4 regions of the Methylobacterium sp. Leaf113 genome follow, and region 4 is predicted to be linked to each of the others. Evidence: predicted binding sites of a transcription regulator. Region 4 holds the regulator's gene; each other region holds the start of a gene.
What was found. The regulator LexA, encoded in region 4, represses DNA repair genes until DNA is damaged. The targets are predictions, from matches to a motif close to TGTTCNNNNTGTGTTCNG.

Region 1 (7,752 bases), on a different contig from region 4:
ACCTGTTCCTCGACGAGGCGCCCCACGACCGCTTCTCGGAAGCGGAAGTGCCCGAACCGGTGCCGGCGGCGCCTGCGCGGCTCGCCCCGACGCGCGACGGTCCGGCCCCGCAGCGCCCCCCGTTGCGCGGTGCCGACATGGTCCTGGCGGACCTGCCCGAGCGCGGTGCGGCCCCGCCTCCGCCTCCGCCGGCCCGGACCTTCGGCCAGTCGGCCTCGGCCAAGCCCGGAGAGGCGGCCGGCGATGCCCGGGCGCGGGCACGCGAGGTGCAGACCCTGGAGGAACTGGAAGCGCTGCTCGCCGGCTTCGACGGCTGTCCGCTCAAGTTCACCGCCAAGAACCTCGTCTTCGCCGATGGCAATCCGGCGGCCAAGCTGATGTTCATCGGCGAGGCGCCGGGCGCCGACGAGGATCGTGTCGGCAAGCCGTTCATGGGCCGCTCGGGCAAGCTCCTCGACCGGATGATGGCCGCCATCGGCCTCGACCGGACGGCGGCCTACGTCACCAACATCGTGCCGTGGCGCCCGCCGGGCAATCGCAACCCGACCCCGCAGGAGGTCGCGATCTGCCGGCCGTTCATCGAGCGACAGATCGAACTGGCTGATCCCGACCTGATCGTGTGCCTGGGAAGCCCGGCGACCCAGACCATCACGGGCACCAAGGACGGCATCCTCAAAGCGCGGGGCCGGTTCTATCCCTACCGGGTCGGGACGCGCGAGATCCGCGCGCTGGCGACCCTGCATCCGGCCTATCTGCTGCGGCAGCCCCTGCAGAAGCGCCTCGCTTGGCGGGACTTCCGCACCCTGCGGGCCGCCCTCGACGGCAAGGCCTGAGCCCGCTACGGCGTCTGCACAAGCGGAACCGTATTTGCGGGCTGCGACTTAACTCACGCGGTCGTGTTCCTTGCCGCGCGTCCGAACAGGGTGTCACGAGATCATGCGCTGGGAAGATTTCCGTTCTTCGGACAACGTCGAGGACCGGCGCGGTGAAGGTGGCGGCGGTGGTGGATTCGGATTCCCCGGCGGTGGTGCAGGCGGCCTCGGCATCGGCGCCATCGTGATCCTGACCCTCATCGGATGGGTCACGGGCATCAACCCCGCGATCCTGATCGGCGGGGCCGAGCAGATGTCGGGCGGCGGGCGTCCGCGCCAGGAGCAGGTCGATCCGCAGATCCAAGCCCAGCGCAAGACCAAGCCCACGGATGAGAGCGGCCGCTTCGCCGCGGCGATCCTCGGCAACACCGAGGACGTGTGGAAAGAGATCATGCCGAACCAGACGGGACGCCAGTACCGGCCGACCGCGATGGTGCTCTACACCGGGGGCACCCGCAGCGGCTGCGGTTCGGCCCAGGCCGCCATGGGTCCGTTCTACTGCCCGCTCGACAAGAAGGTCTATCTCGACACCTCCTTCTTCAAGGAGATGGAGCAGAAGTTCGGCGTGAAGGGCGACTTCGCCTACGCCTACGTCATCGCCCACGAGGTCGGTCACCACGTCCAGGACGAACTCGGCATCCTCGGCAAGGTCCAGAGCCGCCAGCAGAGCGCATCGAGCAAGACCGAGGCGAATCAGCTTTCCGTGCGCGTCGAGCTGATGGCCGACTGCCTTGCCGGCGTCTGGGCCAAGAACTCGAACGACAAGTACAATGCCCTGGAGCCGGGCGATATCGAGGAGGCCATGCGGGCCGCGAGCGCTATCGGCGACGACAAGCTGCAGAAGCAGTCGCAGGGCTATGCGGTGCCGGACTCGTTCACCCACGGCTCGTCCGAGCAGCGGATGCGCTGGTTCATGACCGGCTATCGCAGCGGCCAGACCAAGTCCTGCGACACGTTTCGCGCGGCGCGTAACTGAACCGCGTTCGCCGCGCTGTCGGGAGGAAGGCGGTTCGGCTAGACTCGTGGCCGTTCCACACCCATCCGATTGAAGGCACATCACGATGGTCGCATCGGACAAGACCCGCAGCTTCATCCCGCTGACCATCGCGGTCCTGACCGTGTCCGACACCCGCGTCGCCGAGGATGACCGCTCCGGCGACACCCTCGTCGAGCGTCTCAAGGCGGCGGGTCACGAATTGGCGGCCCGGGCCATCGTGCCGGACGAAGTCGAGGCGATCCGGAACCAGGTCGAATCCTGGTGCCGCGACCCTGCGGTGGACGTGGTCATCACCACCGGCGGGACCGGCTTCACCGGTCGCGATGTGACTCCGGAGGCGATCGAGCCGCTGTTCGAGAAGCGCATGGACGGCTTCTCGGCCGTGTTCCACCGCATCTCCTACGACAAGATCGGGACCTCGACGCTGCAATCGCGCGCCACTGCCGGCGTCGCCAAGGCCACCTACATCTTCGTGCTGCCGGGCTCGCCGGGCGCCTGCCGCGATGCCTGGGACGGAATCCTCGCCGCCCAGCTCGATTACCGGCACCGCCCCTGCAACTTCGTCGAGATCATGCCGCGCCTCGACGAGCATCTGCGGCGCGGCGCGTCGATCACGGTCTAGCCGATCGTCCGGCTTCGGGCGGGCTGGTGTATTTCGGCTTTCGAACGCGTCGTTAACCGTACCGCAAGCGCCGCGCCGTCTCATGCGGAAGCATCGTCACCGTTCGGTTCTGCAGGGACATCATGGTCGCAAAGCACGCGTCGAACCTGGATCAGTTTCGCAGCCGCCGAAAATTCGAGCGGGTGGAGATGGCCGAGCAGGCGACGGCTGTCTTCGATGACGGAACCCGTCTCACCTGCCTGATCCACGACATGTCGAATGGCGCCGATGCGCGAATCGGGATGCGCATCGAACTGTTCGACTGTCCCGCCTCCGGCGTGCCGAAAAGCTTTCTGGTAATCATGAAATCCGGACGGGTGATCCGCTACACGCCGGGCTGGAACGAGCGCCTTTAGGCGCCCTCGCTCACCTCATGATCGCTCGAGACGGGCCGGCACCCGGCGGACCTTGAGCCGCCGCGCGAATTTCGGCCCCGACAGCAGCCGGTCCCGGCGTACGAGATCGCCCGGTCGCGGCGCGGTCACGCCGATGACGCTCTCGCCCCGCGCGGCGAGCCGGGAGGGCAGGCCGGTATGCGGACGGCGCAGGCGCGCCAGGGACACCTCCGGTCGGGCGGTGCCGATGAAGCGGTCGAGCAGGCGGATCCAGCCCTCCGCCGGGACATCGCCGGCTTCGAGGCAGAGCACCCAGTCCCGCCGCGCCGCTCTGGCACCGGCCGACCACGGCGACGCGCCGCGTCCGCGCAGGACCACCTTGGCGCCCGTCGCCTCCGCGACCGTCTCGATCGCCGGGTTCGCACCGGCCACGATGATCACCGCATCGCCGACGAGCCCCGCCGCCACACCCGCCACCAGAGCGCCGAGGGTGTCGGCCAGCAGATCGATCGCTTCCGGGTCGTTGGGCCGCGTGACGGAGATCAGTGCCGAAATCATGCGCGCGCATACCGCATTTTTGCGTGGGGCCAAATTTCCACGTCTCTGATGGCCCATCTCACACTACGGAGGCGCGTGCAGGGGGGGATGAATGCTGGCCTCGGACCAGACGGCCTCGCGACTTCCCTGGGACGCGCCTGTTCGTTCGTGTTATGTTCTCGTCCGGGCAACGGGAATGCTGGAGCGGATGCGGAACACGCGAACGGCCGATCTCACGGTGACGGAGAGCGCGCCCCGGCGCCTTGCCGAGACCACGCCCCTGCCGTCGGGCCGCCGCGGCCGGGGCGCCACGGCCAATCCGGGCAGCCGCTTCGAGCCGACGGGGCGGGAGGCCTTCGCGGATGGCTGGCCGGATCGCGATGCACCGGCGCCTTTGCGCACCGAAGTCCTGCCGGAGCAGGCGCGCACCCTGATCACCCGCAACACCTCGCCCGATATCTCGTTCGATCGCTCGATCAACCCCTATCGGGGCTGCGAACACGGCTGCGTCTACTGCTTCGCCCGTCCGAACCACGCCTATGTCGGGCTCTCGCCCGGCCTCGATTTCGAGACCAAGCTGTTTCACAAGGCGAATGCGGCCGTCCTGCTGGAGCGGGAGCTGTCGGCTGCAAACTATCGCCCGGCCACCATCGCCCTCGGGACCGCCACCGATCCCTATCAGCCGATCGAGCGCGAGCATCGCCTGACCCGCTCGGTGCTCGAAATTCTGGCCCGTTTCCGCCACCCGGTCGGTATCGTCACGAAGTCGAACCTCGTCCTGCGCGACATCGACCTCCTGGCCGAGATGGCGCGGGACGGGCTCGTGAAGGTCGCGGTGTCGGTCACCACCCTGGATCCGGAGCTGGCGCGCCGCCTGGAACCGCGCGCGCCGCATCCGGAGAAGCGCCTGGAAGCGATCGGCCGGCTGAGCGAAGCCGGCATTGCCGTGATGGTGATTGCGGCACCGATCATCCCGTCGCTGAACGATCACGAGGTCGAGGCGATCCTGACCCGGGCGCGCGCCCTCGGGGCCATCGAGGCGAGCCATGTCCTGCTGCGGCTGCCCCTCGAACTCGATGCCCTGGTCGACGACTGGTTCGCCGAGCATTACCCGGGGCGGCGCCGGCACGTGATGTCGCTCGTCCGGCAGGCCCGGGGCGGCAAGGCCTACGACGCCGCCTTCGGCACCCGCATGACCGGCACCGGCGCCTATGCCGACCTGATCCGCGACCGCATGCGCCTCGCCCGCCAGCGTCTCGGTTATCCCGAAGAGCGCCGCCGCCTGCGCACCGACCTGTTCAGGGTGCCGACCGACCAGCTGTCCCTGTTCTGACATCGTAGGCGCGGGTGAAGCTGGCGCGGTGATGCGGCGAGCGGCCGAGAGCCGCCAGCCCCGCCAGGTGCGTGCGGGTGCCGTAGCCGACATTGCTGGCCCAGCCGTAATCCGGATAGCGCCCGGCGAGGCGCCGCATCAGCGCGTCGCGCAGGGTCTTGGCGACGATCGAGGCGGCGGCGATCTGCGGCACGAGCCGGTCGCCTCCAACGACGGCGCGGCAGGGCAAGGCGCGGCAGGGCAAGGCGAGGCCCGGAACCGGGTCGCGGCCGTCGACCCAGACCGGCGCATCGAGTTGCAGGGCCAGGACGGCCCGCCGCATGGCGTCGAGGGTGGCGCCGCGGACATTGATGCGATCCACGAGGGCGCGGGAGCCCGCGGCCACGGCGACGCGGGCATGGCGGCGGATCAGCGGCGTCAACGCCTCCCGTTCGGCCGCCTTCAGGCGCTTGCTGTCGTCGAGGCGTGCCAGGAAGTCGGGGGGGAGGGCGTCGGGCCGAAACCACACGGCCGCGACCACGACGGGGCCGCACAAGGCCCCGCGCCCCACCTCGTCGCATCCGATCACGGCTGGATAGGTCGCCGCCAGAAGCGGGTCGAACGGCGGCATCGCGGCAAGATCCGTGCACAGGGGGCCTGTTGGCCCGTCCCTAGCCCGGCCACGGCAACCCGTCCATGCCTCAACCGAGATGGATCGCCGCTTCCGCCTGAGTTTCCAGGGCTGGCCGGCGCGCCGGTACGGTGCCGTGCGCGACGGCGATGTTGTCGTAGAACTGGCGCGCGCTCTCCGCCCACGTATAGCGCAGGGCCTCCGCGCGGCACCGCGCCCGCGGCAGGTCCAGGGCCGCCATAGCCGCTGCCCGCAGATCGTGGTCGAGGATGCCGGCGCCGGAACCGCCGATGACGTCGAGGGGCCCCGTCACCGGATAGGCGGCCACCGGCACCCCGCAGGCCAGGGCTTCGAGGAGCACGATGCCGAAGGTGTCGGTCAGGCTCGGGAAGACGAAGACGTCGGCGCCGGCATAGAGGGCGGCGAGGTCGGCGCCGGTCCGGGTCCCGAGGAAGCGCGCGCCCGGATCGATGGCGGCGAGGCGCGCCCGATCCGGACCGTCCCCGATCACGACCTTGGTGCCGGGCAGGTCGAGGCGCAGGAAGGCCTCCAGGTTCTTCTCGACCGCGAGGCGACCGACCGAGAGGAAGATCGGTCGGGGCAGCCCGGCGAGATCGGCCGGTTCCGGCGCATTCGTCGGCCGGGGCTGGAACAGGTCGGTGTCGACGCCGCGCGTCCAGCGCATCAGCTTGGTGAAGCCGCGCGCGTCGAGGTCGCGTTCCAGGGAGGGGGTCGACACCATCGTGCCGTTCGAGGCTCCGTGGAACCGGCGCAGCCAGGCGTAGCTCCAGGCCTCCGGCACGGGCGCGCGCGCGGAGAGGTATTCGGGGAAGCGGGTGTGATAGCTCGTGGTGAACGGCCGGCAATGGGCGAGGCAGTAGCGGCGGGTGGCGTAGCCGACCGTGCCCTCGGTCGAGATATGCACATGGGTCGGGCGCAGATCGTCCCACAGCCGCGCGACGTGGCGCTTGGTGGCGTAGGCCAGCCGGATCTCCCGATATCCGGGCAGCGGCACGGAGGCGAAGTCCTGATGCGTCAGGAACACGGTCTCGAAGCCGAAAGCCGCGCCGGCCGCCGCCATGTTCTCCAGGGAGCGGACGACGCCATTGACCTGCGGGTGCCAGGCATCCGTGGCGATGAGGAGTCTCACGCGACGGCCCGGGCTCCGTCGGGGCGGGGATGCCCGACCAGATCGGCGCGGGCGGCGCGGGCGCGCAGCAGGCTCGGGTAGTGCAGCACCTCCATGGTGCCGTCGTAATGCTCGACGATGGCGGTGCAGGATTCGACCCAGTCGCCGGTGTTCAGGTAGGTCAGCCCGTTGATCTGGCGGTTGGCGGCGTGATGGATGTGGCCGCAGATGACCCCGTCAGCCCCGGCGCGCCGGGCTTCGGCGCTCAGCAATTCCTCGAACTTGCCGATGAAGTTGACCGCATTCTTCACCTTGAGCTTGGCCCAGGCCGAGAGCGACCAGTAGGCGAGTCCGAGGCGCCGGCGCGCGGTGTTGACGTAGGTGTTGATGAACAGCGCGAAGGTGTAGGCGCCGTCGCCCAGGAAGGCGAGCCACTTGGCGTGGCGCACCACCATGTCGAACTGGTCGCCGTGGATGACGAGGTAGCGCTTGCCGTCGGCGGCCACATGCAGGCGCTGGTCGGCGACCTCGATGCCCCCGAAGGTCATGCCGATGTAGTCGCGCAGGAATTCGTCGTGGTTGCCCGGCACGTAGACCAGGGTGGAGCCCTTGCGCACCTTGCGCATCAGCTTCTGCACCACGTCGTTGTGGCTCTGGGGCCAGTACCAGCCCGACTTGAGCTGCCAGCCGTCGACGATGTCCCCAACAAGATAGATCTCGTCCGCATCGTAATCGCGCAGGAATTCGAGCAACAGATCGGCCTGACAGCCCTTGGTGCCGAGATGCATGTCCGACAGAAACAAGGTCCGGACGCGGGTCGTCTCGGTATCTTCGCCCACGCTCGCCTCCGGGACAGCCTCAGATGTGGCGAGCCAAACCGGATTCCCGTATCAGTTTGATGACGCCGACCCGTGCGTCGGCGAGGGTACCGCAACGCGACGTAAGCCCTTCTTCCACGAAAAAAATTTTGATTTGGAAGTAAGTATTTCGGGTTTTCCTTTCCCCGCGAAGGCGGGCATAGTCCTCCGCAAGGTGCCCCACCGGGCGGCGTTCGAAAACGCATGGCCGGAGCCCATCGAGGCAAATCAAGGGTGCCGTTCCCGGGGACGACGACGCTGAAACGGCCCAGCGGCGCGCGCATATCCAGCGTGCGACCCGGCCCATGGAGAAGAGGCGTGAGGCATTCGGTGGCGCGCGGGACGGAGGATGTCGGAGGTCGAACTCCGGCCGGCTCATCCGTCCGCACGGCGCGCGACCGGGTCCCGAACGCCGGCGGGC
Region 2 (7,752 bases), on a different contig from region 4:
CATCGTGGCCCATGGCGGCTCGGCCGGCGGCATGCTGATGGGGGCGGTGGCCAACCTTGCGCCGGAACTCTTCGCCGCCATCGTCGCAGACGTGCCCTTCGTCGATGTTCTCAACACCATGCTCGACGGCGAACTGCCGCTGACGCCGCCTGAATGGCCCGAATGGGGCAATCCACGCGAGAGCCTGACGGCGTTCGAGACGATCTTGTCCTACTCGCCCTACGACAACGTCGCGGCGAAGCCGTACCCGGCCATCCTGGCGCTTGGCGGACTGACCGACCCACGGGTGACCTATTGGGAGCCGGCCAAATGGGTCGCGCGCCTGCGAGCGACCATGACCGGCGGCGGCCCGATCCTGCTGCGCATCAACATGGAGGCGGGCCACGGCGGCGCGGCCGGACGCTTCGACCGCCTCGAAGAGGTCGGCTTGATCCAGGCCTTCGCCCTCCGGGCCGTCGGTAAGGCCTGAGCCGGATTTCTCAAGCCTGTCAGGTTCATTCTGAACCAACCAGACTCGCGAGCCCCTCGTTTCCGTTTGTCTGGTCGGGATCACCGGTTTCCGCTGATCCCTGACAAACTCTAGGGCTGAGGCGTCGCCTCGGGCTGCGGTGCCTCCGCCTCCGGGCGCAGGCGCCGCGCGGCCTCGCGGGCGGCTTCCCGGGCAGCTTCGGCCTCGCGAGCCTGCGCGTCCCGTGCTTCACGGGCGGCCTCCTCGGCCGCACTCTTATCGGCGGCTGCCTTCAGGGCCGCCGCGCGAGCCTTGTCCATCTCGATGCGGGCGCGGCGGCGCTGGCGCTCGCTCTGGTCGGCCTCGAAGATCTCGATCTTCTCGAGTTCGCGCTGGAGCACCAGGGCCGCAAGGCCGTTCGTCGCCGGCCCGGCATCGATGCTGCGCTCGGGGGCATGGATCGGCCCGCTGAAACCGAGCTGGATCGCCGGGTTCCCTCCGGTCCAGCCTTTCGGCGGCTGTCCTGCGCTGAGCGTCCCACGCGCGTCGAGACGTGCGGTTCGCAGGTCGAAGCCCCAGGTGCCGCTCCACTTGGCGACACCCAGCTCCAGGGTGAGGGGACCGGCCCGCAGCGTTCCGCCGACGAGGCTTGCCGGGCTGGAGACCGGCCCCGGCACCGTCAGTGGACCTGCGCCGAGTTCTTCCACCACGAGGGCCTGGAGCCGCCCCTCGCGAAGGGGATCGTCTTCCCCGAGCACTCGCGTCACCGCCCGCTGGAGTCCCGCCGGATCGGCACCCGGCAGGCTGAGGCCCGCCAAAGTGATCTCTCCGCTGCCGCCGAGATTGTTCATCAGGCCGGTGAGGCTGGTACCGGAGGCCCCGAAGCGCAGTTGCGCCGTAACGCGACCCGCCACGGGGCCGCCACCGGCAAGGCCGGAGATCGCCGCATCGGTGAGCGTGCCTTCGCCCGAAACGGCCGCGCCGCCGCCCTGACGCGTCACGGTCGCGCTGCCGGCGACCCGACCTTTCGCGAGGGTCGCGTCGAGGTCGCGGAGGGTCAGGGTCTCCCCGTCGAGGCTGACGCCCAGGGCTGCGCCGGTCGCGACCAGTCCGCGTCCGAGGTCCAGGGTATCGACCCGGAGGGCGAGGGAGATGGAGGCTTGCGCGGCCGGAACCGGCGCGAAGCGCGCGCTGGCCGGATCGGAGGCCGCGGCCTTGGACGGTTCGGACGGCAGGACCGTGGCGGCGGCCAGGAGCGGCAGCGACAGGCGCGCGAGGCTGGCGCTGCCGTGGATCTCGCCCTCCGGCGTGCGCGTGAGGTCGGCCGACACCGGCGCGCCGTCGACTCGGCCGACGAGGCCCACCCGTGCATCCGGCCCGGCCCGGGACAGGCGCAAGCCGAGCTCGGCCGGAAGTGGACCCGGGATCGGCACGGCACTGCCGGCGAGGGTCAGGAACGGCGCCACGTCCGGCAGGCTGAGGTGCAGTTCGCCGGCGCTGGGCAGGCTCTCGCGGCCGTCCAGCAGGACGGGCTGCACCGTCGCGATCGTGACGTCGGCGACGGACCCGCTGACCCGCAGGGCGAGCCCGAACGGTCTGCCATCGGCTTCGGCAGGGCCGGGCGTACCGACGAGGCGAAGGCGGCCGGGGCGCCGCAGGGCCGGGATGTCGCGGCGTTCGAGCCAGGTTCCCGCATCCGCCGTCGCGAGGGTGAGGTCCAGGCTGTCGATGCGGCCGGAACGGCTCCGGAGGTCGAGGTCGAGGGGGCCACCGGCGGCCTCGCCCTTGGCGGCGACCCGGAGGGTATCGGCCGTGCCGGCATCCCGTTCGAGGCTGACGGCAAGGTCGAGGGCTCCGGCGCGCAGGAAGGCCGGGATTCGCTGGGCTTCCGCCAGCCAGACCCGGTCGAGGAGCGCGAACAGGGGGGCGGCCACCGCCGCCGAGACCCGCCCGGCGATCCGGCCCGTGCCGTCCGGATCGATGCGTCCCGACAGCTTGGCGTTGGCGCCTGCCAGATCGCTGATGTCGAGGCTGTCGACCACGAGGCTCGGGCCGTCCGACTGGAGGCTGGCCGCGATGGTGCCGCCACCCGAATGCGCGCCGGACGGGCCGTAGCGGACGTCGCGGGCCAGGAGGGTGAGCCCGACATCGTGGCCCCGTAGGTCGGCCAGCGTGCCTCCGAGGACCGGCAGGGTCGCGATGTCGAGGCCCTGCGCGACCAGTTGCGCATCAAACCGCCCCCGATGAGCGCCGTCGGCTGCCGCGTAGCGGGCATTCCCGGTGACGCGCGCCTCGCCGAGGCCGAGCCGCAGGTTGCGCAGCGACACCGTCAAGGCGTCCACCGACAGATCGGTGGCCAACTGGACCGGTCGGCCATCCATCACGGCCACGGCCGGACCCTCGAACCCGAGACGGCGCAGGTGGCGGCCGAAGCTGTCGGAGGCCGGGGCGTCGACGGACAACCGTCCAGTGAAGCGCAGGCCCGCTTCGGTGTCGATCTCGCCGCTGGCCCCGAGCACCGCCGCACCCGGCGCGGTCACGTCGAGCCGACGCAGGACGACCCCGCCGGTGCGGTCGAGGGTGCCGCTGGCGGCGAGCCGCGACCATTCGTCGAGGCCGAGGGCCAAGCTCTCCACCGCGAGGTCCAGATCGACCATCACGGGCAGGCCGAAGCCGTTCCGGCCGCCGATCGCCGGAACGCCGCGCGCGATCAGCGCCTGTCCGGCCGCCGAGGTCAGGAAGGCATCCAGGTCGAGGCGCCGGGTCGAGAGGGCGAGGCCGGCGCGCCATTGCTTCAGGTCGAGCTGCCCCGTGCCGCCGAGGCGCAGGGCCTGTCCGCCGGGATCGATCTCCAGGGCGACATCGGTGAACCGGGCTGTGAGGCCGCGCCCGGTGAACTTGCCTCCGAGAGAGAACGGCAGATAGGCGCCTGCCGCCTGGACCGGTGGCCCGACGACGATGCGGGCGCTGCCTTCCGCGACCGCGGTCGCCAAGCGCCGACCGGACGCGCCCGTTCCGGCGGGCGCAAGGCTGAGACGGGCATCGGCTTCGAAGCGCGGCTGCGTATCGCCACCGCCGGCGATCTTCACGCTGACGCCGTCGGACCCGATCTCGCCCGTCGAGAGCCGGAAAGGTACGCCGCGACTGGTTCCCTCCGCGCGCCAGGGTCCGCCCAGCGCCGGGGCCGAGATCTGCAGGGCTTCGGCATAGAACTGCTCGGTCCGCCCCGTCGCCGGCACCTGGGTTGTCAGGACGAATTGCCGGATCGTCAGATCCTCGATGGCGAGGTCGCGCCGCAGGGCCTCCGCCAAGCCGCGGGCCGGCAGCAGTATGGCCTCACCGTCGGTGACCGGCAGCTTGACCTCGGCCCGGCCGATCCGGGTCTCGGTGAAGCGGATCTCGCCCTTCAGCAGGGGTGCCAGTGCAAGTTCGGCCCTGACGCCCTGGAGATCGAGGAGCGGGTGATCGAGCTTCGGCGCCGATCCGGCGGCGGCGCCGAGCCGGAGGCGATCGAGCTTCAGCCTGGGCGAGGGAAGGAGGCGGACGCCGATCCGGCCCTCCGTCTGCGCCGTCACGCCCAGCGAGCGGCTGATCGTGCGGTCGAGGGTGGCGCGATAGCTTTCCCAGGCCACGAAGGGTGGGACGGCGAGGGCCGCAACGAGGAGCAGGATGACGGCGCCCGCCAGCGCGGTCAGGATGTCACGCACCGTGTTTGTTCCGCCTCGTCACCCGGGGGCTCGCCCCTGCTCCGTTCGCGGACATAGCACAGGGGAGGCCGACGCGCGCCAGAGCCCTGGCGCGGTCAAAGTCGCTCCGTCCGACACGAGGCCTGCGTCAGTCCCGCCGATCCCGGCCCGGCCGCAGCTCAGCGCCGGCCCGGAACCACGATCGGTGCCGCGGGTGCGCTCGGCCGGAACAGGTCGCTGCGCTGGATCTGCATCCGCGTCTGGTTGGTGTCGAACTGTTGGCGCTGCTCGATGCCGCGCAGCTGGCTGCGGTCGGAGAGCCGGTCGTTGGTGGCGTTGAGGCTGTCGATGGCGCGCGAGGATTGCGCCAGGGCCGGGCCGGCCGTCAGGAGCGCGAGGCCGGCAACGAAGAACAGGCGGGGGCTAAGCATCGGAACGTCCTTGTTCGGTGGGGTTTCGTCCTGATCTGGTGAGACCGCGCGTCGATGGAAAGGCGGCTTCCCGAATCTCGGCATCCTGCCGCACGTCCCGAACGGCACCGACCGGTCGGCCGACCCCCGAAGACCGGGAGGGGACTGGCATCACTCTCGACGCCGTTCGCGTTTTGGTCCAGGGATGCGCGATGACGAAGCCTCTCGACGCGGCCGGCGCTTCCGCCTCCGACGCCGCCCCGACCTCCATCGCCGCCCGTGCCATGGCCTCCCTGCGGCCGCAGGCGAGCCCTTATCTCGAAGGGCTGAACACCGAGCAGCGCCGCGCCGTTGAGGCCACGGATGGCCCGGTCCTGGTGCTTGCCGGCGCCGGTACCGGCAAGACCCGGGTGCTGACGACGCGCATCGCCCACCTCATCGCCACGGGCAAGGCGCGACCCTTCGACATCCTCTCGGTGACCTTCACCAACAAGGCCGCCCGCGAGATGAAGCACCGCATCGGCGGGCTCATCGGCCCGGCCGGCGAGGGCATGCCCTGGCTCGGCACCTTCCATTCCATCGGCACCAAGATCCTGCGCCGACACGCCGAGCTGGTCGGCCTGCGCTCGGACTTCACGATCCTGGGCATGGACGACCAGCTCCGCCTGATGAAGCAGGTCATCGTCGACCAGAACATCGACGAGAAGCGCTGGCCTGCACGCGCCCTGTCCTCGGCCATCGACGGCTGGAAGAATCGCGGCCTCCTGCCCGAGCAGGTGCCCCCGGGCGAGGCCCAGGCCTTCGCCTTCGGCAAGGGCGGCACGCTCTATTCGGCCTACCAGGCCCGGCTTCTGACCCTGAACGCCGCCGATTTCGGCGACCTTCTGCTGCTCTGCCTCAAGCTCTGGCGCGAGAACCCCGACGTCCTGGAAAACTACCAGAGCCGTTTCCGCTACATCCTGGTGGACGAGTATCAGGACACCAACGTCGCTCAGTACCTGTGGCTGCGCCTGCTGGCCCAGGGGCACCGCAACGTCGCCTGCGTGGGCGACGACGACCAGTCGATCTATGGCTGGCGCGGGGCCGAGGTCGACAACATCCTGCGGTTCGAACACGACTTCCCCGGCGCCGTGGTGGTGCGCCTGGAGCGCAACTACCGCTCCACCGGCCACATCCTCAGCGCCGCCTCCGGCCTCATCGCCAAGAACGAGGGGCGCCTGGGCAAGACCCTGCGCACCGAGGATGTCGCCGGCGAGAAGGTGACGGTCTCCGGCGCCTGGGATTCGGAGGAGGAGGCGCGCCAACTCGCGGAAGCGATCGAGAGCCTTCAGGCCAAGCAGCATCCGCTGTCGGAGATCGCCGTGCTGGTGCGCGTCTCGGCGCAGATGCGCGAGATCGAGGACCGCTTCGTCCAGCTCGGGCTGCCCTACCGGGTCATCGGCGGGCCCCGCTTCTACGAGCGGGCCGAGATCCGCGATGCGCTGGCCTATCTGCGCGTCACCGCCAACCCGGCCGACGACCTCGCCTTCGAGCGCATCTTCAACACCCCGAAGCGGGGCCTCGGCGACGCCACCCTGCAGGCGCTCCACGCCTATGCCCGCGCCGAGCGGGTGCCGCTGCTTCAGGCGGCCCGGCTCGTGGTCGAGACCGACGAGCTGAAGCCCCGCGCCCGCTCCGGCGTGCGGGCCCTGGTCGAGAGCTTCTCACGGTGGTCGCGCCTGGTGGGTACGCAGCCGCATTCCGAGGTGGCGCAGACCATCCTGGAGGAATCCGGCTACACCGAGATGTGGCAGAAGGATAAGTCCGCCGACGCGGCCGGGCGCCTAGAAAACCTCAAGGAGTTCGTGCGCTCCATGGAGGAGTTCCCCGATCTCGCGGCCTTCCTCGAGCACGTCTCCCTGGTGATGGAGGCGAGCGAGCAGGAGGGGGCCGACCGCGTCTCGCTGATGACGCTCCACGCCGCCAAGGGCCTGGAATTCGACACCGTGTTCCTGCCCGGCTGGGAGGACGGCCTGTTCCCGAACCAGCGCGCGCTGGACGAGAGCGGCCGCGCCGGACTGGAAGAGGAGCGCCGCCTCGCCCATGTTGGCCTCACCCGGGCCCGCAAGCGCGCCAAGCTGTCCTTCGCGGTCAACCGGCGCATCCACGGCCTGTGGTCCTCCACCGTCCCGAGCCGCTTCATCGACGAGCTTCCCGAGGACAGCGTCGATGTGCTCGACGCACCCGCACACTTCTCGGCCGGCGCGTCGCGTTTCGATTGCAACCCGACTCCGTTCGGCTCGTCCTACGGCACGCCGGGCTGGCAGCGGGCGCAGGCCAACACGGCGCAGTACGCCAAGGCGAACCCCAACGGCTTCGGCGTCGGCAACCGCGCTCCCGCGGCGCGCGGCGGACCACGCCAGATCGAGGGCGAACTGATCGCCACGTCGACCGGAGCGCCGTCGGCCTTCTCGGTCGATATGCGAGTGTTCCACACCAAGTTCGGTCCCGGCACCGTCGCGGGTGTGGACGGCAACAAGCTCACGGTGGATTTCGACAAGGCCGGCCGCAAGATGGTGCTGGACAGCTTCATCCAGGCGGCCTGATCCCCGAGGCCCCGGCGAAGCGCGGGGGAGCGCGCGACCGATGAGGGCCGAGACTGCGTCTTTGCCGACACAGGGCCGACCCAATCGACGTCGTTGCTGCATTGCACCCGGCGCGCCAGGATCAGCGCAGACTTTTTACATCATTGCCAAGAATAGTGGTTGTCACGCCCCTGTCGCGCCTGTCGCGGCATGGTGCGTGCAACGCAACGGTCCGCGGCCCGCCGGGTCGCGACGGGCATCCACAGGCACGATGGTCCTTGCCGGAACTCGCGGGCAAGATCCGGATTGGCTGTGAAGCGGGCGAAGCAGAAAGGATCGCCGGAACGGGATCGGTTGTAAGATGACGCGAAGCAAGTTCAGCAAGTCAGGCTCAGATTGAATCCAGGTTGGCAAGTCCGGTTGGAGTGTTGATCGATGAAAAGACGCCGTACACGACTTGAACTCGTTGAGGACCGTCCGGTCCGTCTGCACAAGACCCGTTTCGACGAAGAACGTAATCTCAGTCCGATCCAACCACTCACCGACCGGCAGGCGCAGTATCTCGACGCCCTCGCCCTCCACAAGCAAGTCATCGTCCTCGGGCCCGCCGGCACCGGCAAGACCTACATCGCCGGCACCCGCGC
Region 3 (7,752 bases), on a different contig from region 4:
GCCAGATCACCCGCCTTGGCGATGACGGGACCGGAGGTCGATCGGAAGTTCACCCCGAGCTCACGCGCTACGATCTGCGCCAGCGTCGTCTTGCCCAGGCCGGGCGGGCCAACGAACAGGACGTGATCGAGCGCGGAACCAGTCTTCTTCGCCGACTCAATGAAGATGCTCATGTTGGCACGCGCCGCCCGCTGTCCGATGAACTCGGATAGGCTCAACGGGCGGATCGATTGCTCCAGGTCATCCTCGCGCCGCTCGGGCGTGAGCAGCGACTCGGGCAGCGGGTGCAGGGTCGGCGATTTTGGTGCCGACGCCTTCGAGGCGGGTCTCGGAGGTTTGCTCACACGGACTCTCGGTAGTGGGCAGTGGCGCCCGCGTCCATCATCTGTTCTCGTGGCCGATGTCGCATAAAGGCGCCGCGCGCGCTACATTGCGTCGTGGAACAGGACCTCCGCAACGCCTCGGAAAGGGCTCGGCCACCCGGAGCGGAGCGCGGCGCCGTGAGCAGTGCGTTGCACGCGTACGAAGGGGCGGCCCTCAATGAGTTCGAGGACCTTCCCGGCGACAAGCTCGGCAACGAGCGCAGGGAGTCGATCGGTGGGTATGAATGGCGCGTCGCGCCGAGAGCGACATCGGCGGATAGCCTCAGCGGCCTGTTCGAGGTTCTCTGACCTGGGATGGAGGCTCGGGACCATATCGACGCGTTGCAGGGTTAGCCGCGATTGCCGTCCCTCAAGCACTAAGCACCGGCAACAGGGGACCAACCGTATGTCGAGATCGACGTCCGGTTAGAGGCGAGTTGGAGCCGCTTTCCTGTGCCTGAAGGCCCCGAAACCATTCTGGACCTCCCAGGGGCTCGGGTTACGCTTCGGCTGCGTGGGATCTGCCACGGCGTCTTCACCGGGTGAGCGCCGCGCTTGAAGCCCGGCGCCCGAGGCGTTCCGACGCTACTCGGCTTCCGGAGCGATCGGCTCCAGGCCGCCGATATGCTTCTGCGCGTAGAGCGGCAGGCCGATCTGCGAGATCAGCTCCAGCTGCGTCTCGAGGAAGTCGATATGGCCTTCCTCGTCCTCGGCCAAATCCTCGAACAGGCGCTTCGAGACGCGATCGTTGATCGAATCACAATATTTGGCGGCTTCAAGGTACAGGGCGCGTGCCTCATTTTCGGCAGCGAGGTCGCACTCGATGATCTCCTGGACGTTCTGGCCGATCCGCAGGGGATCAAGTTCCTGGAGGTTCGGGAAGCCGTCGAGGAACAGAATGCGATCGACGAACCGATCCGCATGGTTCATTTCTTCGATAGATTCCTTGCGCCAGAACTTGGCGAGATCGATGTAGCCCCAATCATTGAGCATGCGGAAATGGAGCCAATACTGGCTAACCGCCGTTAGCTCGCTGCGCAGTCCTCGATTGAGGTACTCGACGACCTTCGCATCACCCTTCATCCGCCCAATCTCCCTCGAAGCACGTTAAGCTGGAGGGGAGCTTCAGCACCCGGAATGGGCGCTCAGGCGGCAATCCCCTCCTCAGCAGTTTGGACCTTGACCAAACTACAGGAGCTCGCGCAAGTCGCCGTACACGCATGCGCCGCCTCATCGAGAGCATTTTGTAGAATGCCGCGGATGGTCCGGGCGCAGCGCCCGCATTTCGGGCTGCACCCGAGGCAGGCCTGAACCTGGGCCGGCGTACGCGGACAATCCGGGCCACGATGCAGGCAGGCGCGCACAGCTCGATCGGACAGGACGTTGCAGGAACAGACGATCATTGGGACCGTAACTCGTGCGTGGCTCGTGCCGCTGGGTGAGGCCATCGGGTAGGATGACCCCGATTGCTCCGTCGAAGGATGAGCGACAGTGATGCTTGAGCGCGAAAACCGAACCCATGCATCGAATTGGTCGCCAGATTAGAATTATTGAAAACTGCTTTGTTATCAGAAGGTTAGGTCTTCGCACCCGATCTGGCAACGGATGATGGCGAAGTCAAGGACGCAATCGTCTCGCGCGAGACGATGTCCACCTCAGCGAGCGAGTTCGCGCAGGCCCAGCCGGATCAGCGTCTTCGCCTCTGCGCTCTCTCCAGCCTGCTTCAACGCCTCGGCAATGGCAGAGGACGCCTGAACAGGAGCGTAGCCGAGATTGACCAGGGCCGAGATGGCATCCGTGACGGGTTGTGGCGCGGTGCGATTCTCGACCGCACCCGACAGCGCGATCACCGCAGGATCGATCGCTGCGAAGGCGGGGGCCTTGTCCTTGAGTTCCGCCACGAGGCGGGCGGCCAGACGCGGACCGACACCGGGTGCACGCGCGACCGCCCCCTTGTCCCCCATGGCGATAGCCGAGGCCAGGGCCGACGGCTCGAGCACCGAGAGCAACCCGAGAGCGACCTTGCTCCCCACTCCCTGTACGGTCTGGAGTAGGCGGAACCACTCGCGCTCGGCATCCGAGCGGAAGCCGTAAAGCCGGATCATGTCCTCGCGGACGTGAGTCTCGATCGCCAGATCTGCCGCCTCGCCGATTCCAGGCAGGCGCTGGAGCGTCCGGGCGGAGCAGTGAACCACGTACCCCACCCCTTGGACGTCGAGGATCACAAAGTCCTCGCCGTAGGAATCAATCACCCCCTTCAGCTTGCCAATCATCGCCTCAACCATTCTCCTGCCGCCGGAATGCCTACAAGGCGGCACACCGGAGCGCCATGTGCCGCGTCGCGCCAACGACAAGCGACTGTTCCCTCCCCGGCCTCGTATGTCTTGAGGCCGGGCGAGGTTCGTGAAATCAAAGGCGCCTGACCCCAGACACACGGATGACCGACCCGATGCGCCAAACCGCGCTGTTTCTCGCCTTCGGATTCCTGCTCACCGCCGGCGCGGTCGCGGCCGTCGAGACACCGGCGACTGCCACTGTGCCTTCGGCAGCGCCCTCCAGCGATCCAACTCAGGTGCGTCGGGGCTCCTATGTCCTCGATCCCGCACACGGCAAGATCACCTGGTCGGTGAGCCACCTCGGATTCTCGACCTATTACGGGTCGATCACGGATGTGAGCGCTCGGGCGGTGCTCGACCCGAAGGAACCCGGAAAATCCAGTCTCACGGTCACCATCGGTACGGACAGCATCAATGGCCTCAACGACCACCTCAATCAGAACCTGAAGTCCCCCGACTTCTTCGATACCGCGAAGTTTCCGAGGGCGACCTTTACGGCCACCAGCATCGAACCGACCAGCCCGACCACGGCGCGGATCAACGGCGACCTGACCCTGAAGGGCGTGACCAAGCCGTTCGGGTTCGACGCGACCTTCAATCAGGCCGGGACCAATCCGGTGAGTAAGGCCTATACCGTCGGCTTCGACGGACGGGCTGTCATCAAGCGCTCCGATTTCGGCATCAGCGCTTACCTGCCGATGATCGGCGACGAAGTTTCCCTGCGTCTCGAGGGTGAATTCAAGGCTTTAGAGTGACCCCACGCCCCGGCGCCCGCAGCCAGCGATAGATCTCGGCGAGCAGAGCCGTCACCAGCACCAGCATCGCCATTTCGATCAAGGCGGAAGCAAGAATCCGAATCGCCAAAACGAACGGGGAGAGATCTGCGCCAGCCCGCTCGGACCCGTGAAGCATGCGGTCGATGAAGCCCAGGGGCAGAATGGCTGCGACGAGGATCAGGCCGATCCGTCCCGCCGACCCACGGGTCATCGCGATCACCGCGCGCAGGTTCGCATCGGGAGCGCCAGCTGCCAGCGCAGGCGCAAGCATGCTGCTCCAGATCTGCAGGATCAGGATGGCGATCCACGCCGAGAGGCCGGGATCACCCGGGCTGATCCGAAAGTGTCGGTCGATAGCACCCGATCCAATACACCACTGACCAGAAGCCAGAACAGTTCGAGAGCCAGGAAGTCCTGGAAGGGGCCGGCTCGCCCAGTGACGATCGCCTGCACGGAGCCATCGACTCCGATGATCGTCCGGAACATCGCCATCCAGTAGGGGGCGAGTAGAATCGTACAGATCCCATCGACCAGGAAGATGTCTTCGTGGAAGCGGACGGGTGCGGCCGCATCAGCCATCAGCGTGTGCGCCGCTTCCTTGGCAAGAACGACGAGGAACGCGAAGGTTGTGGCGGGGCCGAGACTGCGCATGGACGGAGGCGCGACGATCAACGCATTCCGAAACGTGTCCGCCATCGGCAGCGTCGGACGCGTCATTCCAGGATCAGCCATTTCGCTCGATCTCCACCCAATCCGCTGGGATGCTCAGAAGGTGCGAACCGCCTAGCCGGGATGGGTGCATGGCCTCGACGTCTAAGTCGGGGCCATGCACCGCCTCAGTTGCGCGCCAGGGCGGCCGCGATCCGGGCCGCCGCGAGGCTGCTCGCCCCGGCGACGGGAGCGTGCTGGCGCTTCAGCGCATGCCCTCCCCGATGGCTGTTGTGGGTGATGGCGATGGCAAGTGCATCCGCTGCGTCGGCGACCTTGAACTGCGCCAGCGGCAGCAGGAACTTCACCATGGCCTGGATTTGCGCCTTCTCGGCATGCCCCGAGCCGGAGACCGTCTTCTTGATGAGATTGGCCGAGTATTCGAATACCGGCGTTCCGGCCAGAGCTGGCACCAGAAGGGCCATGGCGCGGGCATGGCCGAGCTTGAGCGTCGCCTGCGCGTCCTTGTTGACGAAGGTCTCCTCGACGGAGACCTCATCGGGCCGAAACGACTCCACGATGCGAGTGATGCCCTCGTAGAGTTCACGCAGGCGCAAGGCGAGCGGCAAATCTCCGTCAGAGGTGACGACACCGCAATCGACATAGGCGAGCTTCGTACCCGTGGCCGTCACGACGCCCCAACCGGTGCGCCGCAGGCCCGGGTCAATGCCAAGGATGCGGACGGGAAGCGTCATGCGAACACAATCATGGACGGGTCGGCTCCAGGCGCGGACTTCGCGCCGATCCGAGCGTTAGGGACATACCGTGAACGGAGCGTTATGCCAACGGCCACGGCGTTCGGATATGCGAACGCGTCAGCCCCACGTCAGATCAGCGTCGAAACTCTCTTGCGAGAGATTGGCGTGATCGCCGCCAGAGTTCTTGCTTCGGCCTTTAAAACGCGCGCGTGAGGCCGGCATTCTCGATGACGAGATCAAACGTGACCGCGACATTCTGAAGGCCGGCTCAAGCAACCGGTTCCAGAGCATTCAGCCCTGAAGCTTCTCCATGAGCGCGTCCGAGAGCGCGAAATTGACAAAGACGTTTTGGACGTCGTCCTGGTCCTCGATCACCTCGACGAGGCGGATCAGCTTCTCGCCGGTCTCGTCATCGACCTCGATGGTGTTCTGGGCCTTCCACACCAGGGCAGTCCGGCGCGGCTCGCCGAAGCGCGCCTCCAGCGCCTTCGAGACTTCGCCATAGGCGTCCTGAGCGCAGATGATCTCATGACCGTTCTCGTCCGAGCGCACATCGTCCGCGCCGGCCTCGATGGCGGCTTCCAGCACGGTATCGGCATCCGCAACCTTGGCGTCGAATTCGACGACGCCGACATGATCGAACATGAAGGAGACGGCGCCCGTCTCGGCGAGGCTGCCACCGGACTTGGTGAAGGCCGAGCGCACGTCCGAAGCGGTGCGGTTGCGATTGTCGGTCTGCGCCTCGACGATGAGCGCGGCACCACCTGGACCGTAGCCCTCGTAGCGGATCTCGTCATAGCTCTCGGCATCGGCACCCTGCGCCTTCTTGATCGCGCGCTCGATGTTGTCCTTGGGCACGTTCTCGACGCGCGCCGCGATGATGGCGGCACGAAGGCGGGCATTCATCGCCGGATCGGGCAGCCCGAGCTTGGCGGCCACCGTGATTTCGCGGGCGAGCTTGCCGAACAGCTTCGAGCGGACCGCGTCGACACGGCCCTTGCGGTGCATGATGTTCTTGAACTGGGAATGGCCGGCCATGACGTGACCCTAGACTGGAAGAACGAGGGCGGATCGCGAGGGCCATCTGCCGGGGCGGCACGCCCGCGATGCCGGACGAACGGATTTGGCCGGCTTATAGGCCGCCCGCCGCACCGATGACAACGCTGCGGCGCACCGTGGGCAACCCTGGCATCGGCGCGGTGGCATTCCGCTTCGCGGACGCTATCCTGTTGGAATGACGCACGATGCCATCCATCGAGAACGCTCCGAGACGCTCCTTGCGGACGCCCGAACCCAGCCTGAGATGACGCAACGCTGGCTTAAGCTGGGGATCGCGGGAATCCTCGGGGTGGTTGCCGGTGCGATCCTGTTCCCGAAGCGTGCCGAGGGCGAACCCATCGGACAGATCGGAACGCGCGGGCGCTCACGTGGAGGGCGCCCGAAAGTCTGACGTTGCGCGCACTCAGGAAGCGACGTGGGCGTGCCAGGCGCGCAGGGCACTCAAACTGACGATGCCACCCGGCCACGCGTGTCCGAAGAGGTGTCGGTGCGGCGCGCCGGGCTCGCCGAGATCCGAGACCGCGGAGAACGCGCCGTCGAGGCGGTGACTCTCGGTGTAGCGGCTGCGGGTGGCGATCACCGGCAGGCCTGCATCGAGGGCCGAGCGGATGCCGGCAGCGGAATCCTCGAAGGCGACGGCTTCCGAAGGAGTGACGTTCAGTCGCCGGAGGGCTAGGTCGAAGACGTCGGGGGCCGGTTTCTTGCGGGCCGCCTCGTCGCCGCAGGCGATCACGTCGAAGGGCACATCGCCCGCGGGGAAGTTGATCCGCAGCAGCGTGTCGACGTTGGGGCGGCTCGTCGTACTCGCCACCGCGAGTTTAATGCCCGCGGCCCGCGCCTCGGCGATCAGTCGGCCGACGCCTGGGCGCAGCGCGAGGTTGCCACCCTTCACTAGGTCTCCGTAGCGACGGGTCTTGCGGTCATGGATCTCCCCCATGCGCGAGCGCAAGGCATCAACCTCATCGGCATGCTCGGTCTCGACGTAGTGGCGCAGGCGCTCCTTGCCTCCCATTACCGTGAGAAGATCGGCATAGCGGGCCGGTGACCACGACCACGGCAGGCCCATATCCGCGAAGGCGCCGTTGAAGGCCTGCCGATGCAGATCCTCTGTTTCCGCCAACGTCCCGTCGACGTCGAAGATGAGTGCCCTCAGCATGCGAGGGGGCCGACTCCCGCAGACGCGGCACCGGCACGGATCGCGGCAATGCGCTCCGCGTAGCCCGCCGCACCGCCCTTGAACACGGCGTTGCCCGCCACGAAGGCGTTGGCGCCGGCACGCGCTGCAAGCGCCACCGTTTCGGGGCTGATGCCGCCATCGACTTCGATGTCGATATCCCGCCCGGCGGTCATCGTGCGAATTCGGCGGATGGTCTCCAGCGTCGAGGGAATGAAGCTCTGGCCACCAAATCCGGGATTCACCGTCATCACCAGGACGAGGTCGACGAGATCGAGAATCGGCTCGATCGCAGAGGCCGGCGTACCCGGATTGAGGGCGATTCCGGCCCGCTTTCCGAGATCGCGGATCGCCTGGAGCGAGCGGTGACTGTGTGGGCCGGCCTCGACATGGATCGAGATCGTGTCGGCGCCGGCTTCCGCGAAAGCCGCGAGGTAGGGGTCGGCGGGGGCGATCATCAGGTGCACGTCGAAGTGCTTGGCCGAGTGCGGTCGTAGCGCCTTGATCACAGCCGGACCGAAGGTGATATTGGGCACGAAATGTCCGTCCATCACGTCGAGGTGGATCCAGTCGGCACCCGCCTCGGACACCGCGCGCACCTCCTCGCCGAGCTTGGCGAAATCCGCCGAGAGAATTGAG
Region 4 (7,752 bases):
GCCGCCAGGGTGACGAGCAGCACCGGCGGGGTGATGACCAGGCCGACCCGCATGTAGTGGCCCCAGGTGATGCGCTGGCCCTTGGTGTCGAGGACGTGGAGCCAGAGCAGGGTCGCCAGACTCCCGATGGGCGTGAACTTCGGGCCGAGGTCGCAGCCGATGACGTTGGCGTAGACCATGAGCTCGCGCATCAGCGGCGACAGGTCCGGGGCCTGCTGGATCGAAAGCGCACCTACGAGCACGCTCGGCATGTTGTTCATCACCGAGGAGAGGATGGCGGCGGCGAACCCGGTCCCGATGGTGGCGACGAACGGGCCAAAGCCCGAGAGCCAGACGAGCCCCTGCGCCAGGTAGTCGGTCAAGCCGGCGTTCTTCAGGCCGTATACCACGAGGTACATGCCGAGGCTGAACAGGACGATCTGCCAGGGAGCCCCGGTCAGGACCTTGCGAATGGGGATGACGCGGCTGCGGTTCGCCAACGCCAAGAGGACGAGCGCCCCCGCACAGGTGACCACCGAGACCGGCACGCCGAACGACGCGGTGACGAAATAGGCCACCAGCAGCAGGCCGAGGAGCGGGAAGGCCGCCTTGAAGACCAGCGGGTCCCGGATCGCCTGGCGCGGCGCCTCCAGTTCGGCCACCGGGTAGGTGGCGGGCAGGTCGCGCCGGTAGAACAGCCACAGCACCACCAGGGTCGCGGCCAGCGAGACGAGGTTCACCGGCACCATCACGGCGGCGTAGCGGCTGAACGAGATGTCGAAGAAGTTCGCCGAGACGATGTTGACCAGGTTCGAGATCACCAGCGGCAGGCTGGTCGAGTCCGCAACGAACCCGCAGGCGACGATGAAGGCCAGGGCGGCGGCCGGCTTGAAGTCCAGCCGGAGCAGGATGGCCAGCACGATGGGGGTGAGCAGCAGGGCCGCCCCGTCGTTGGCGAACACCGCCGCGATGGCCGCGCCGAGGAGCATCACCAGCGGGAACAGCAGGCGCCCCCGCCCGCCGCCCCAGCGGGCGATGTGGAGCGCCGCCCAGTGGAAGAAGCCGGCCTCGTCGAGGAGCAGCGAGATGATGATGAGGGCGACGAAGGTGAAGGTGGCGTCCCAGACGATGTGCCAGACCACCGGGATGTCCCCCAGGTGGATGACCCCCGTGGCAAGGGCCACGGCGGCCCCGATGAGGGCGCTCCACCCGATCCCGAACCCCTTCGGCTGCCAGATGACGAAGACGAGGGTGACCACGAAGATGGCGAGCGCGAGCATCGGGACCGTTTCTTGTTCTTGATTGCGTGAAGAGGCTCAGGCGGTGGCGACGCGGCGCCCGTGCTCGTCGACGACGCGCTCGCCGTCCTCCTTGACGAACTCGCCCTGCTGGGCCGGCAGGAGGTCCAGCACCGCTTCCGACGGACGGCAGAGTGCGACGCCCTTCCGGCTGACCACCAGGGGCCGGTTCAATAGGATCGGGTGCTCGGAGATGGCGTCCAGAAGCTGGTCATCCGTCAGGCTCGGGTCCGAGAGCCCGAGCTCGGCGTAGGGCGTCCCCTTCTCCCGCAGGAGGTCGCGCACGGTGATGCCGGCGCGCTCCGCGAGCTGGCGAACCAGGATGCTGTTCGGCGGTGTCTTCAGGTACTCGATGACGTGCGGCTCGATGCCGGCATTGCGGATGAGGGCCAGGGTGTTGCGGGACGTGCCGCAATCCGGGTTGTGGTAGATGACGACGTCCATCACGCGACCTCCGGACGGGGCGAGGTGGCGCCGGCCTGCTGGCCGATCTCGCGAACCTTGGACGTCAATGCGACCTGGTCGAGGCTCGCCACGGGCAGCGCAAGGAAGGCCGAGATCCTGTTCTTTAGGTAGCGTTGGGCGGTCACGAAGGCGGTCTTGCGCTCAATCTCGCTACCCTCGACCGCGGCGGGGTCCTCGATGCCCCAGTGCGCCGTCACCGGCTGGCCGGGCCAGAACGGGCAGGCCTCGCCGGCGGCGTTGTCACAGACCGTGAAGACGAAATCCATGACCGGCGCGTCTGCGCCGGCGAATGCGTCCCACGACTTCGAGCGAAGGCCCTCGGTAGGGTACTCGGACTCGCCCAGAACTTGGATCGCCATCGGGTTGACGTCGGGCTTGGGCTGGCTGCCGGCCGAGAACGCCCGGAAGCGTCCGTGGCCGTCCTTGGCCAGCATCGCCTCGGCGAGGATCGAGCGGGCCGAGTTGCCGGTGCAGAGGAACAGGACGTTGTAGACGCGGTCAGGCATGGCTGGTGTTTCCCGTGGGTAGGCAACAGGCGGACAGGGCCGCGACGGCGGGGGCGCAGACCTCGGGTCGGCCCTGGCAGCAATCGCGCATCAGGAACTGGATCAGGTCCGACAGGTCCGGGTAGGCGGCGCTGTAGATGATCGACCGGCCCTCTCGCCGGGAGGTGATCAGCCCGGAATGCGAGAGCTCCTTGAGGTGGAACGACAGGTTGGTCCCTGACACGCCGACCGCCTCGGCCAGCATGCCGGCCGCCATCCCTTCGGGGCCGGCGGTCACGAGTTGGCGCACGATGCGCAGGCGGTGCTCCTGGCCAAGGGCTGCAAAGGCAGCCACGGCTTGCCGTTCGTCCATCATGATGTCAATATCTCAATCATCATTGAAACGTAGAGGAACGAAGCGTCTTGGACAAGCCCCAACAGCCTTTCGCCGATGGATTGCCCAACCTCAGCGAGGGGCACTTCGTGGTGCCGACGGCGACCGACCTGCAGGTGCAGGCACCGTTCACCCACTCCCCACGCTTCCTGATCCTGTACGGCTCGCTCCGGGAGCGTTCCTTCAGCCGCTTCCTCGCGTACGAGGCGGCACGCCTTCTAGAGGCGATGGGCGGCGAGGTGCGGATCTACGACGCGCACGGGCTGCCGTTGCCAGACGACGCCACGGCCGATCACCCGAAGGTCCAGGAACTCCGGAACCTCTCGATCTGGTCGGAGGGGCACGTCTGGGTCAGCCCCGAACGCCACGGCGCTATGACCGGGGTGATCAAGAGCCAGATCGACTGGCTCCCCCTGTCGGAAGGGTCGGTGCGCCCGACGCAGGGGCGGACCCTGGCCGTGATGCAGGTCTCCGGCGGCTCCCAGTCATTCAACGCGGTCAACGGCCTGCGCGTGCTTGGGCGCTGGATGCGGATGATCACCATCCCGAACCAATCCTCGGTGCCGATGGCCTACAAGGAGTTCGACGACGCCGGCCGGATGAAGCCGGGGCCGCTCTACGACCGGGTCGTCGACGTCTGCGAGGAGCTGGTGAGGTTCACGCTCCTGACCCGGGAGCGAGCCGACCATCTCGTCGACCGGTACTCCGAGCGCAAGGAGCGCGAGCCTGAGCGCCTGAAGGCCGTGGCGGTCGACATAGGGTTCGTCAAATGACCTTCGTGACCCGACCGGAGTGGGCACCGACCCATCGTCAGCATGGCGGGGCGATGGCAGGGGACGCCGCCATCCTCGCCATGATCCGGCCCAGCGTGACCGGCCGCCAATCCCAGCAATCGACGCCGACGTCGAGGCTCGTCCGGGTGGCCGGAATGCCGCCGTGGGAGTGCCCGTAGACGTGCAGGTCGCCGTGCCATGCATGGGGCCACGTCACGTGCGCATAGTGGCTTGCCCAAAGGGCGACGCGCTTCGGCATGCCCGGATCCTGGACGAAGATCCTCTGGACGTCGACGACGGGGCCGGCCCATTCGAGGCGGTCACCGAGGCCGTGGTCGTGGTTGCCCCTGCAGAGGTACTTTCTTCCCTTGAGGCGAGCGAAGATGCCGGCGGCATGGTCGAGACTGCACTTGTAGGCGAAATCGCCGAGGTGCCAGACGATGTCATCCGGGCGCACCACGGCGTTCCAGGCCGCGACGATTGCCTCGTCATGCTCCTCGATGGAGGAAAACGGGCGCCGGTTTGCGAACCTCGGGGAGAGAATACCCTTGTGTCCGACGTGGCCGTCCGCAGTGAAGAACGTTCTCGGCATGATCGCCTCCGGCGGTACGGAGGCACGGCACGCGACACGGCACTCCGTGATTAACGGTAAAGGTGCGGCGTCTCGGTTTTCATCGTCGGTTCTCCTCGATGAGCGATGGATCGCAGCTCGGTCGGCATCGGGCAAGCACGCGAATTTCGGCGTCCACAGGCGCGACGGCATCCGTGGGCGCAACGTTTTCGAGGTGTCAGCATGGGGGCCCTGGCCCGCTGGAATTCCGATGCGCGCGCTGGGGCTGAAGAGCATTCTCCGGCCAGGGAATGCGACTCCGACCCTGTAGCGATAGCGGGTAGCGCTACCTGCTATCGCTACCGGGTCGGAAGGAATCTGTTAACCATCGCCAGCGGGTAGGCATCTAACCCCATTGGCGCGACGGGAGGGCCTAGCTCGGGCACACCCTGCGCGACGGATGTCGTGGAGGCGGTAGGGCTCGTCCCCACCCGGTAGGGATTGCCGTAGCTGTTCCTGGATGTGGGATGGCACTCGGGAGACCCCGGGGGGCCTGCCCGCCGCTCCGATGCGGAGGGTTGGGCGACCGCCATGTCGCTTGCCCCTCGCAAGACGGTCGCATTGGCCTGTTCGCATGGGACGTGCCTGCCCGCCGGGCTTGCCATCGAGCTGGGTCCAGGCTTTTGGTCGCCCGCAGGCCTCATGGTTTGCCGGCCAACTCGCAACCATGTTGTGTCGATCTCCGGGCTCCACATGGTGCTGGCCGCCGGCGTGGTGTTCTGGCTGGTGCGGGCCGGGCTGGCGATCGTGCCGTTCACCGCCCTGCACTGGCCCATCAAGAAGATCGCCGCCGGCATCGCCATGGTGGGGGTCACCGCCTATTGCGTGTTCTCCGGGTGGGACATCGCGGCCGAACGCTCGCTGATCATGACCCTGGTGATGCTCGGCGCGATTCTGGTCGATCGGCCGGCCCTCAGCATGCGCAACCTCGCGCTCGCCGCGCTGATCGCCCTGGCGCGGGAACCGGACGGGCTCCTCGGCCCCAGCTTCCAGATGTCCTTCGGCGCCGTTGCCGGGCTCATCGCCTGCGCACCGCTGATCGCCGGACAGGGCGGCCGGCGCGAGGGCGCCGGTCCCGTCACCCGCGCCGTCGCGTTCCTGATCGCCGCGATCGTCGGAACGCTGGCCACGACCCTCGTGGCGCAGATCGCCACCGCGCCCTTCGCGACCTATCATTTCCAGACGGTGCAGCCCTTCGGCCTCGTCGGCAATGCGCTCACCCTCCCGCTGGTCTCCCTGGCGGTGATGCCCGCGGCGGTGCTCGGCATCCTCGCCTATCCGTTCGCCCTGGATCAGCCGGTGTGGTGGGCGATGGGTCTGGCGGTGCGCGGAATGCTGTCGATCTCGACCTGGATCGCGGGCTTCGGACACGCCGTCGTGGTGGTGCCGGCCTTCGGGGCGGGGGCGTTGGGGCTGCTGGCGGCCGGCCTCCTCCTGCTCACCCTTCCGGCTTCGTCCCTGCGTTGGCTCGGGTTGATCCCGGCAGCGATCGGCATCGCCTTCGCGGCGTCGCCCGATCCCTTCGACATCTACGTCGATCGGGAAGGCACCGGGGCGGCGATCCGGGATCGCAGCGGACACCTCGCCACTCTGGGGCGTCCGCCGGCCTTCGTGCTCGAACAATGGCTGAAAGCGGATGGCGATGCCCGGAAGGCCGGCGCCGTCCCGGCCTTTCCGGACGCCCGGTGCGATGGCCTCGGCTGTACCCTGACCCTGCCGGATGGGCGCAGGGTCGCCCTCGTCACCGACAAGCGCGCCTTCCCGGAGGATTGCGCCCGGGCCGATATCCTGATCAGCCGCCAATCGGCCCCGCCGGGCTGCGCCGCGGCGTTCGTCCTCGACCGGACCTTCCTGGCGGCACACGGCGCGGCGGCCTTGCGCCTCACGCGCGAGGGCGCCCGCGTCGTTACGACCCGGCGCCCGGGAGAAGCCGTTCCCTGGCGACCCGTGGCACCTGCCAACACGGACGCACCGGCGCGTGCCGCACCGGACATCGTGCCGGCAGCGCCGATCGGGCGAGCAAAGGACGCACCAGGTTCGCCCGGCGAAGGGCCGGGCGAAGGAATTGGCGAAGGGACCGGCGAAGAGCCTCAGTAACGACGCACGAGACTGACGAGGCGCCCCTGGATCTGCACCCGATCAGGGCCGAGCACGCGGGTCTCGTAAGCCGGATTGGCGGCCTCGAGAGCGATGGACGATCCCCGTCGGCGCAGGCGCTTGAGGGTCGCTTCCTCGTCATCGATCAGGGCCACGATGATGTCCCCGGTATTCGCCGTGTCCTGCTTGCGGATCACCACGAGATCGCCGTCGAGAATGCCGGCCTCGATCATCGAATCGCCGCGCACCTCCAGGGCATAGTGCTCGCCACCCGCGAGAAAGTCCGGCGACATCGTCACCGAATGGCTCTGCTCCTGGATGGCCGAGATCGGCGTACCGGCCGCGATCCGCCCCATCACCGGGATCGTTACGGCCCGGCCGCTCTCGTCGGTCGCCTGGGTGGTCGGCAGGCGTGAGATGGAGGCGCCGGCCGGCACGCCCTTGCCCTTGCCGCCCTCGACCACGCTCGGGGTGAAGCGACGGACTTCCGCCGCAGGCGCGGTCCGCGCCGAGGCGGATTGACCGCCGAGGCTCTCGGGCATCCGGATCACCTCGATGGCGCGGGCCCGGTTCGGCAGACGCCGCAGAAAGCCCCGCTCCTCCAAGGCCGTGATCAGGCGGTGGATGCCCGATTTCGACTTCAGATCGAGGGCGTCCTTCATTTCGTCGAAGGACGGGGGAACGCCGCTCTCGCGCATCCGAAGCTGGATGAACTGGAGCAAATCCAGTTGCTTACGCGTCAACATGCGGAACACTCTTCGTTGGAGACATTGGCTGCGGCGGACGACCACAGAAACAAACCACGAACACGTTAAACGTTCCGCAAGTGTTCTGCAAGAGTTCCTTAAAAAAGGCGACATTCGTGCGCGGTGGCGCGCGTCCGATCCCAATTCAGGGCCGGTCGGGTTGGTCCGGTCACCGGTCACCAGAGCACCCGGACGCAACTCTGGCAATATCCGGATCGGGCGGAAAGGCCGCCAGAGCGCAGACCTTGCCCCGCGATCGAGGGCGCTCAGGTTTCGTGCGCGTCGGGCAGGCATGAATCGGGAAGGCATGAACCGGGAAGGCATGAACCGGGAAGGCGCGAACCGGGAAGGCGCGAACCGGGAAGGCGCGAACCGGGAAGGCGCGAACCGGGAAGGCGCGAACCGGGAAGGCGCGAACCGGGAAGGCGCGCGTTTCTCGACTCTGTCGCACCCGGATCGGCCGTTCTCCGCATTCCGCAAAGGCACGGCGCGATGCGATGGACGGTTCGCGTTACGAAGCATCATACACTGCAAGCCTTGCCTCTCATCTCTCCTTAACCAAGAGAAAACCCCGTCGTTGTGTCCTTTACTGCCTATAGATAGAGATTACCCTTATAGAAAAACGCCAGAACAACGACAAGGCCAAGCAAAAATGTCGAAAATCATTGCGTATTGGGACAGTGAAAGTTCCCGCAATGCCGCTGGCGGCCAAGCAGACCTCATCCTGGCGACGGCGCAAGGCGCGGCGGATGGCTGGGCGAAACACATCCAGGGCGACGCCGTAATCGAGATCGCCATCGCGATGGGCAATTTCGCCGGCGGAAATGTCCTGGCCAATGCCGGTCCCAGCTATGCCTGGGACGGCCAGGGATGGACCTTCGCCCCGATCCTCGAAGCGCGCGAGG

Region 1: ASF60_RS20340 (PA0069 family radical SAM protein) is a predicted target of LexA. The motif match lies at 3,566-3,583, and genes of this name have one in related genera.
Region 2: ASF60_RS00470 (ATP-dependent helicase) is a predicted target of LexA. The motif match lies at 4,729-4,746, and genes of this name have one in related genera.
Region 3: ruvC (crossover junction endodeoxyribonuclease RuvC) is a predicted target of LexA. The motif match lies at 4,937-4,954, and genes of this name have one in related genera.

What each region holds. Positions count from the first base shown of each region.
Region 1 is NZ_LMNJ01000051.1:165,774-173,525, reverse strand. It holds gene ASF60_RS20365 (uracil-DNA glycosylase) at 1-833, shown strand, start outside; gene ypfJ (KPN_02809 family neutral zinc metallopeptidase) at 937-1,848, shown strand; gene moaB (molybdenum cofactor biosynthesis protein B) at 1,934-2,491, shown strand; gene ASF60_RS20350 (hypothetical protein) at 2,680-2,886, shown strand; gene ASF60_RS20345 (hypothetical protein) at 2,902-3,423, opposite strand; gene ASF60_RS20340 (PA0069 family radical SAM protein) at 3,611-4,735, shown strand; gene ASF60_RS20335 (ribonuclease HII) at 4,701-5,345, opposite strand; gene ASF60_RS20330 (glycosyltransferase family 4 protein) at 5,416-6,495, opposite strand; gene ASF60_RS20325 (UDP-2,3-diacylglucosamine diphosphatase) at 6,492-7,313, opposite strand.
Region 2 is NZ_LMNJ01000001.1:97,722-105,473, forward strand. It holds gene ASF60_RS00455 (S9 family peptidase) at 1-469, shown strand, start outside; gene ASF60_RS00460 (AsmA family protein) at 580-4,155, opposite strand; gene ASF60_RS00465 (hypothetical protein) at 4,314-4,565, opposite strand; gene ASF60_RS00470 (ATP-dependent helicase) at 4,757-7,129, shown strand; gene ASF60_RS00475 (PhoH family protein) at 7,544-7,752, shown strand, end outside.
Region 3 is NZ_LMNJ01000001.1:169,895-177,646, reverse strand. It holds gene ruvB (Holliday junction branch migration DNA helicase RuvB) at 1-290, opposite strand, end outside; gene ASF60_RS24185 (hypothetical protein) at 501-671, shown strand; gene bfr (bacterioferritin) at 948-1,445, opposite strand; gene ASF60_RS25385 ((2Fe-2S)-binding protein) at 1,508-1,765, opposite strand; gene ruvA (Holliday junction branch migration protein RuvA) at 2,018-2,635, opposite strand; gene ASF60_RS00810 (YceI family protein) at 2,812-3,453, shown strand; gene ASF60_RS00805 (hypothetical protein) at 3,437-3,745, opposite strand; gene ASF60_RS00800 (hypothetical protein) at 3,766-4,191, opposite strand; gene ruvC (crossover junction endodeoxyribonuclease RuvC) at 4,311-4,877, opposite strand; gene ASF60_RS00790 (YebC/PmpR family DNA-binding transcriptional regulator) at 5,172-5,918, opposite strand; gene ASF60_RS00785 (HAD-IA family hydrolase) at 6,343-7,095, opposite strand; gene rpe (ribulose-phosphate 3-epimerase) at 7,089-7,752, opposite strand, start outside.
Region 4 is NZ_LMNJ01000023.1:62,891-70,642, reverse strand. It holds gene ASF60_RS14315 (arsenic transporter) at 1-1,259, opposite strand, end outside; gene arsC (arsenate reductase (glutaredoxin)) at 1,296-1,721, opposite strand; gene ASF60_RS14305 (arsenate reductase ArsC) at 1,721-2,248, opposite strand; gene ASF60_RS14300 (ArsR/SmtB family transcription factor) at 2,241-2,600, opposite strand; gene arsH (arsenical resistance protein ArsH) at 2,651-3,394, shown strand; gene ASF60_RS14290 (metallophosphoesterase) at 3,432-3,986, opposite strand; partial or broken gene ASF60_RS14285 (ComEC/Rec2 family competence protein) at 4,671-6,101, shown strand; gene lexA (transcriptional repressor LexA) at 6,095-6,847, opposite strand; gene ASF60_RS14275 (calcium-binding protein) at 7,155-7,752, shown strand, end outside.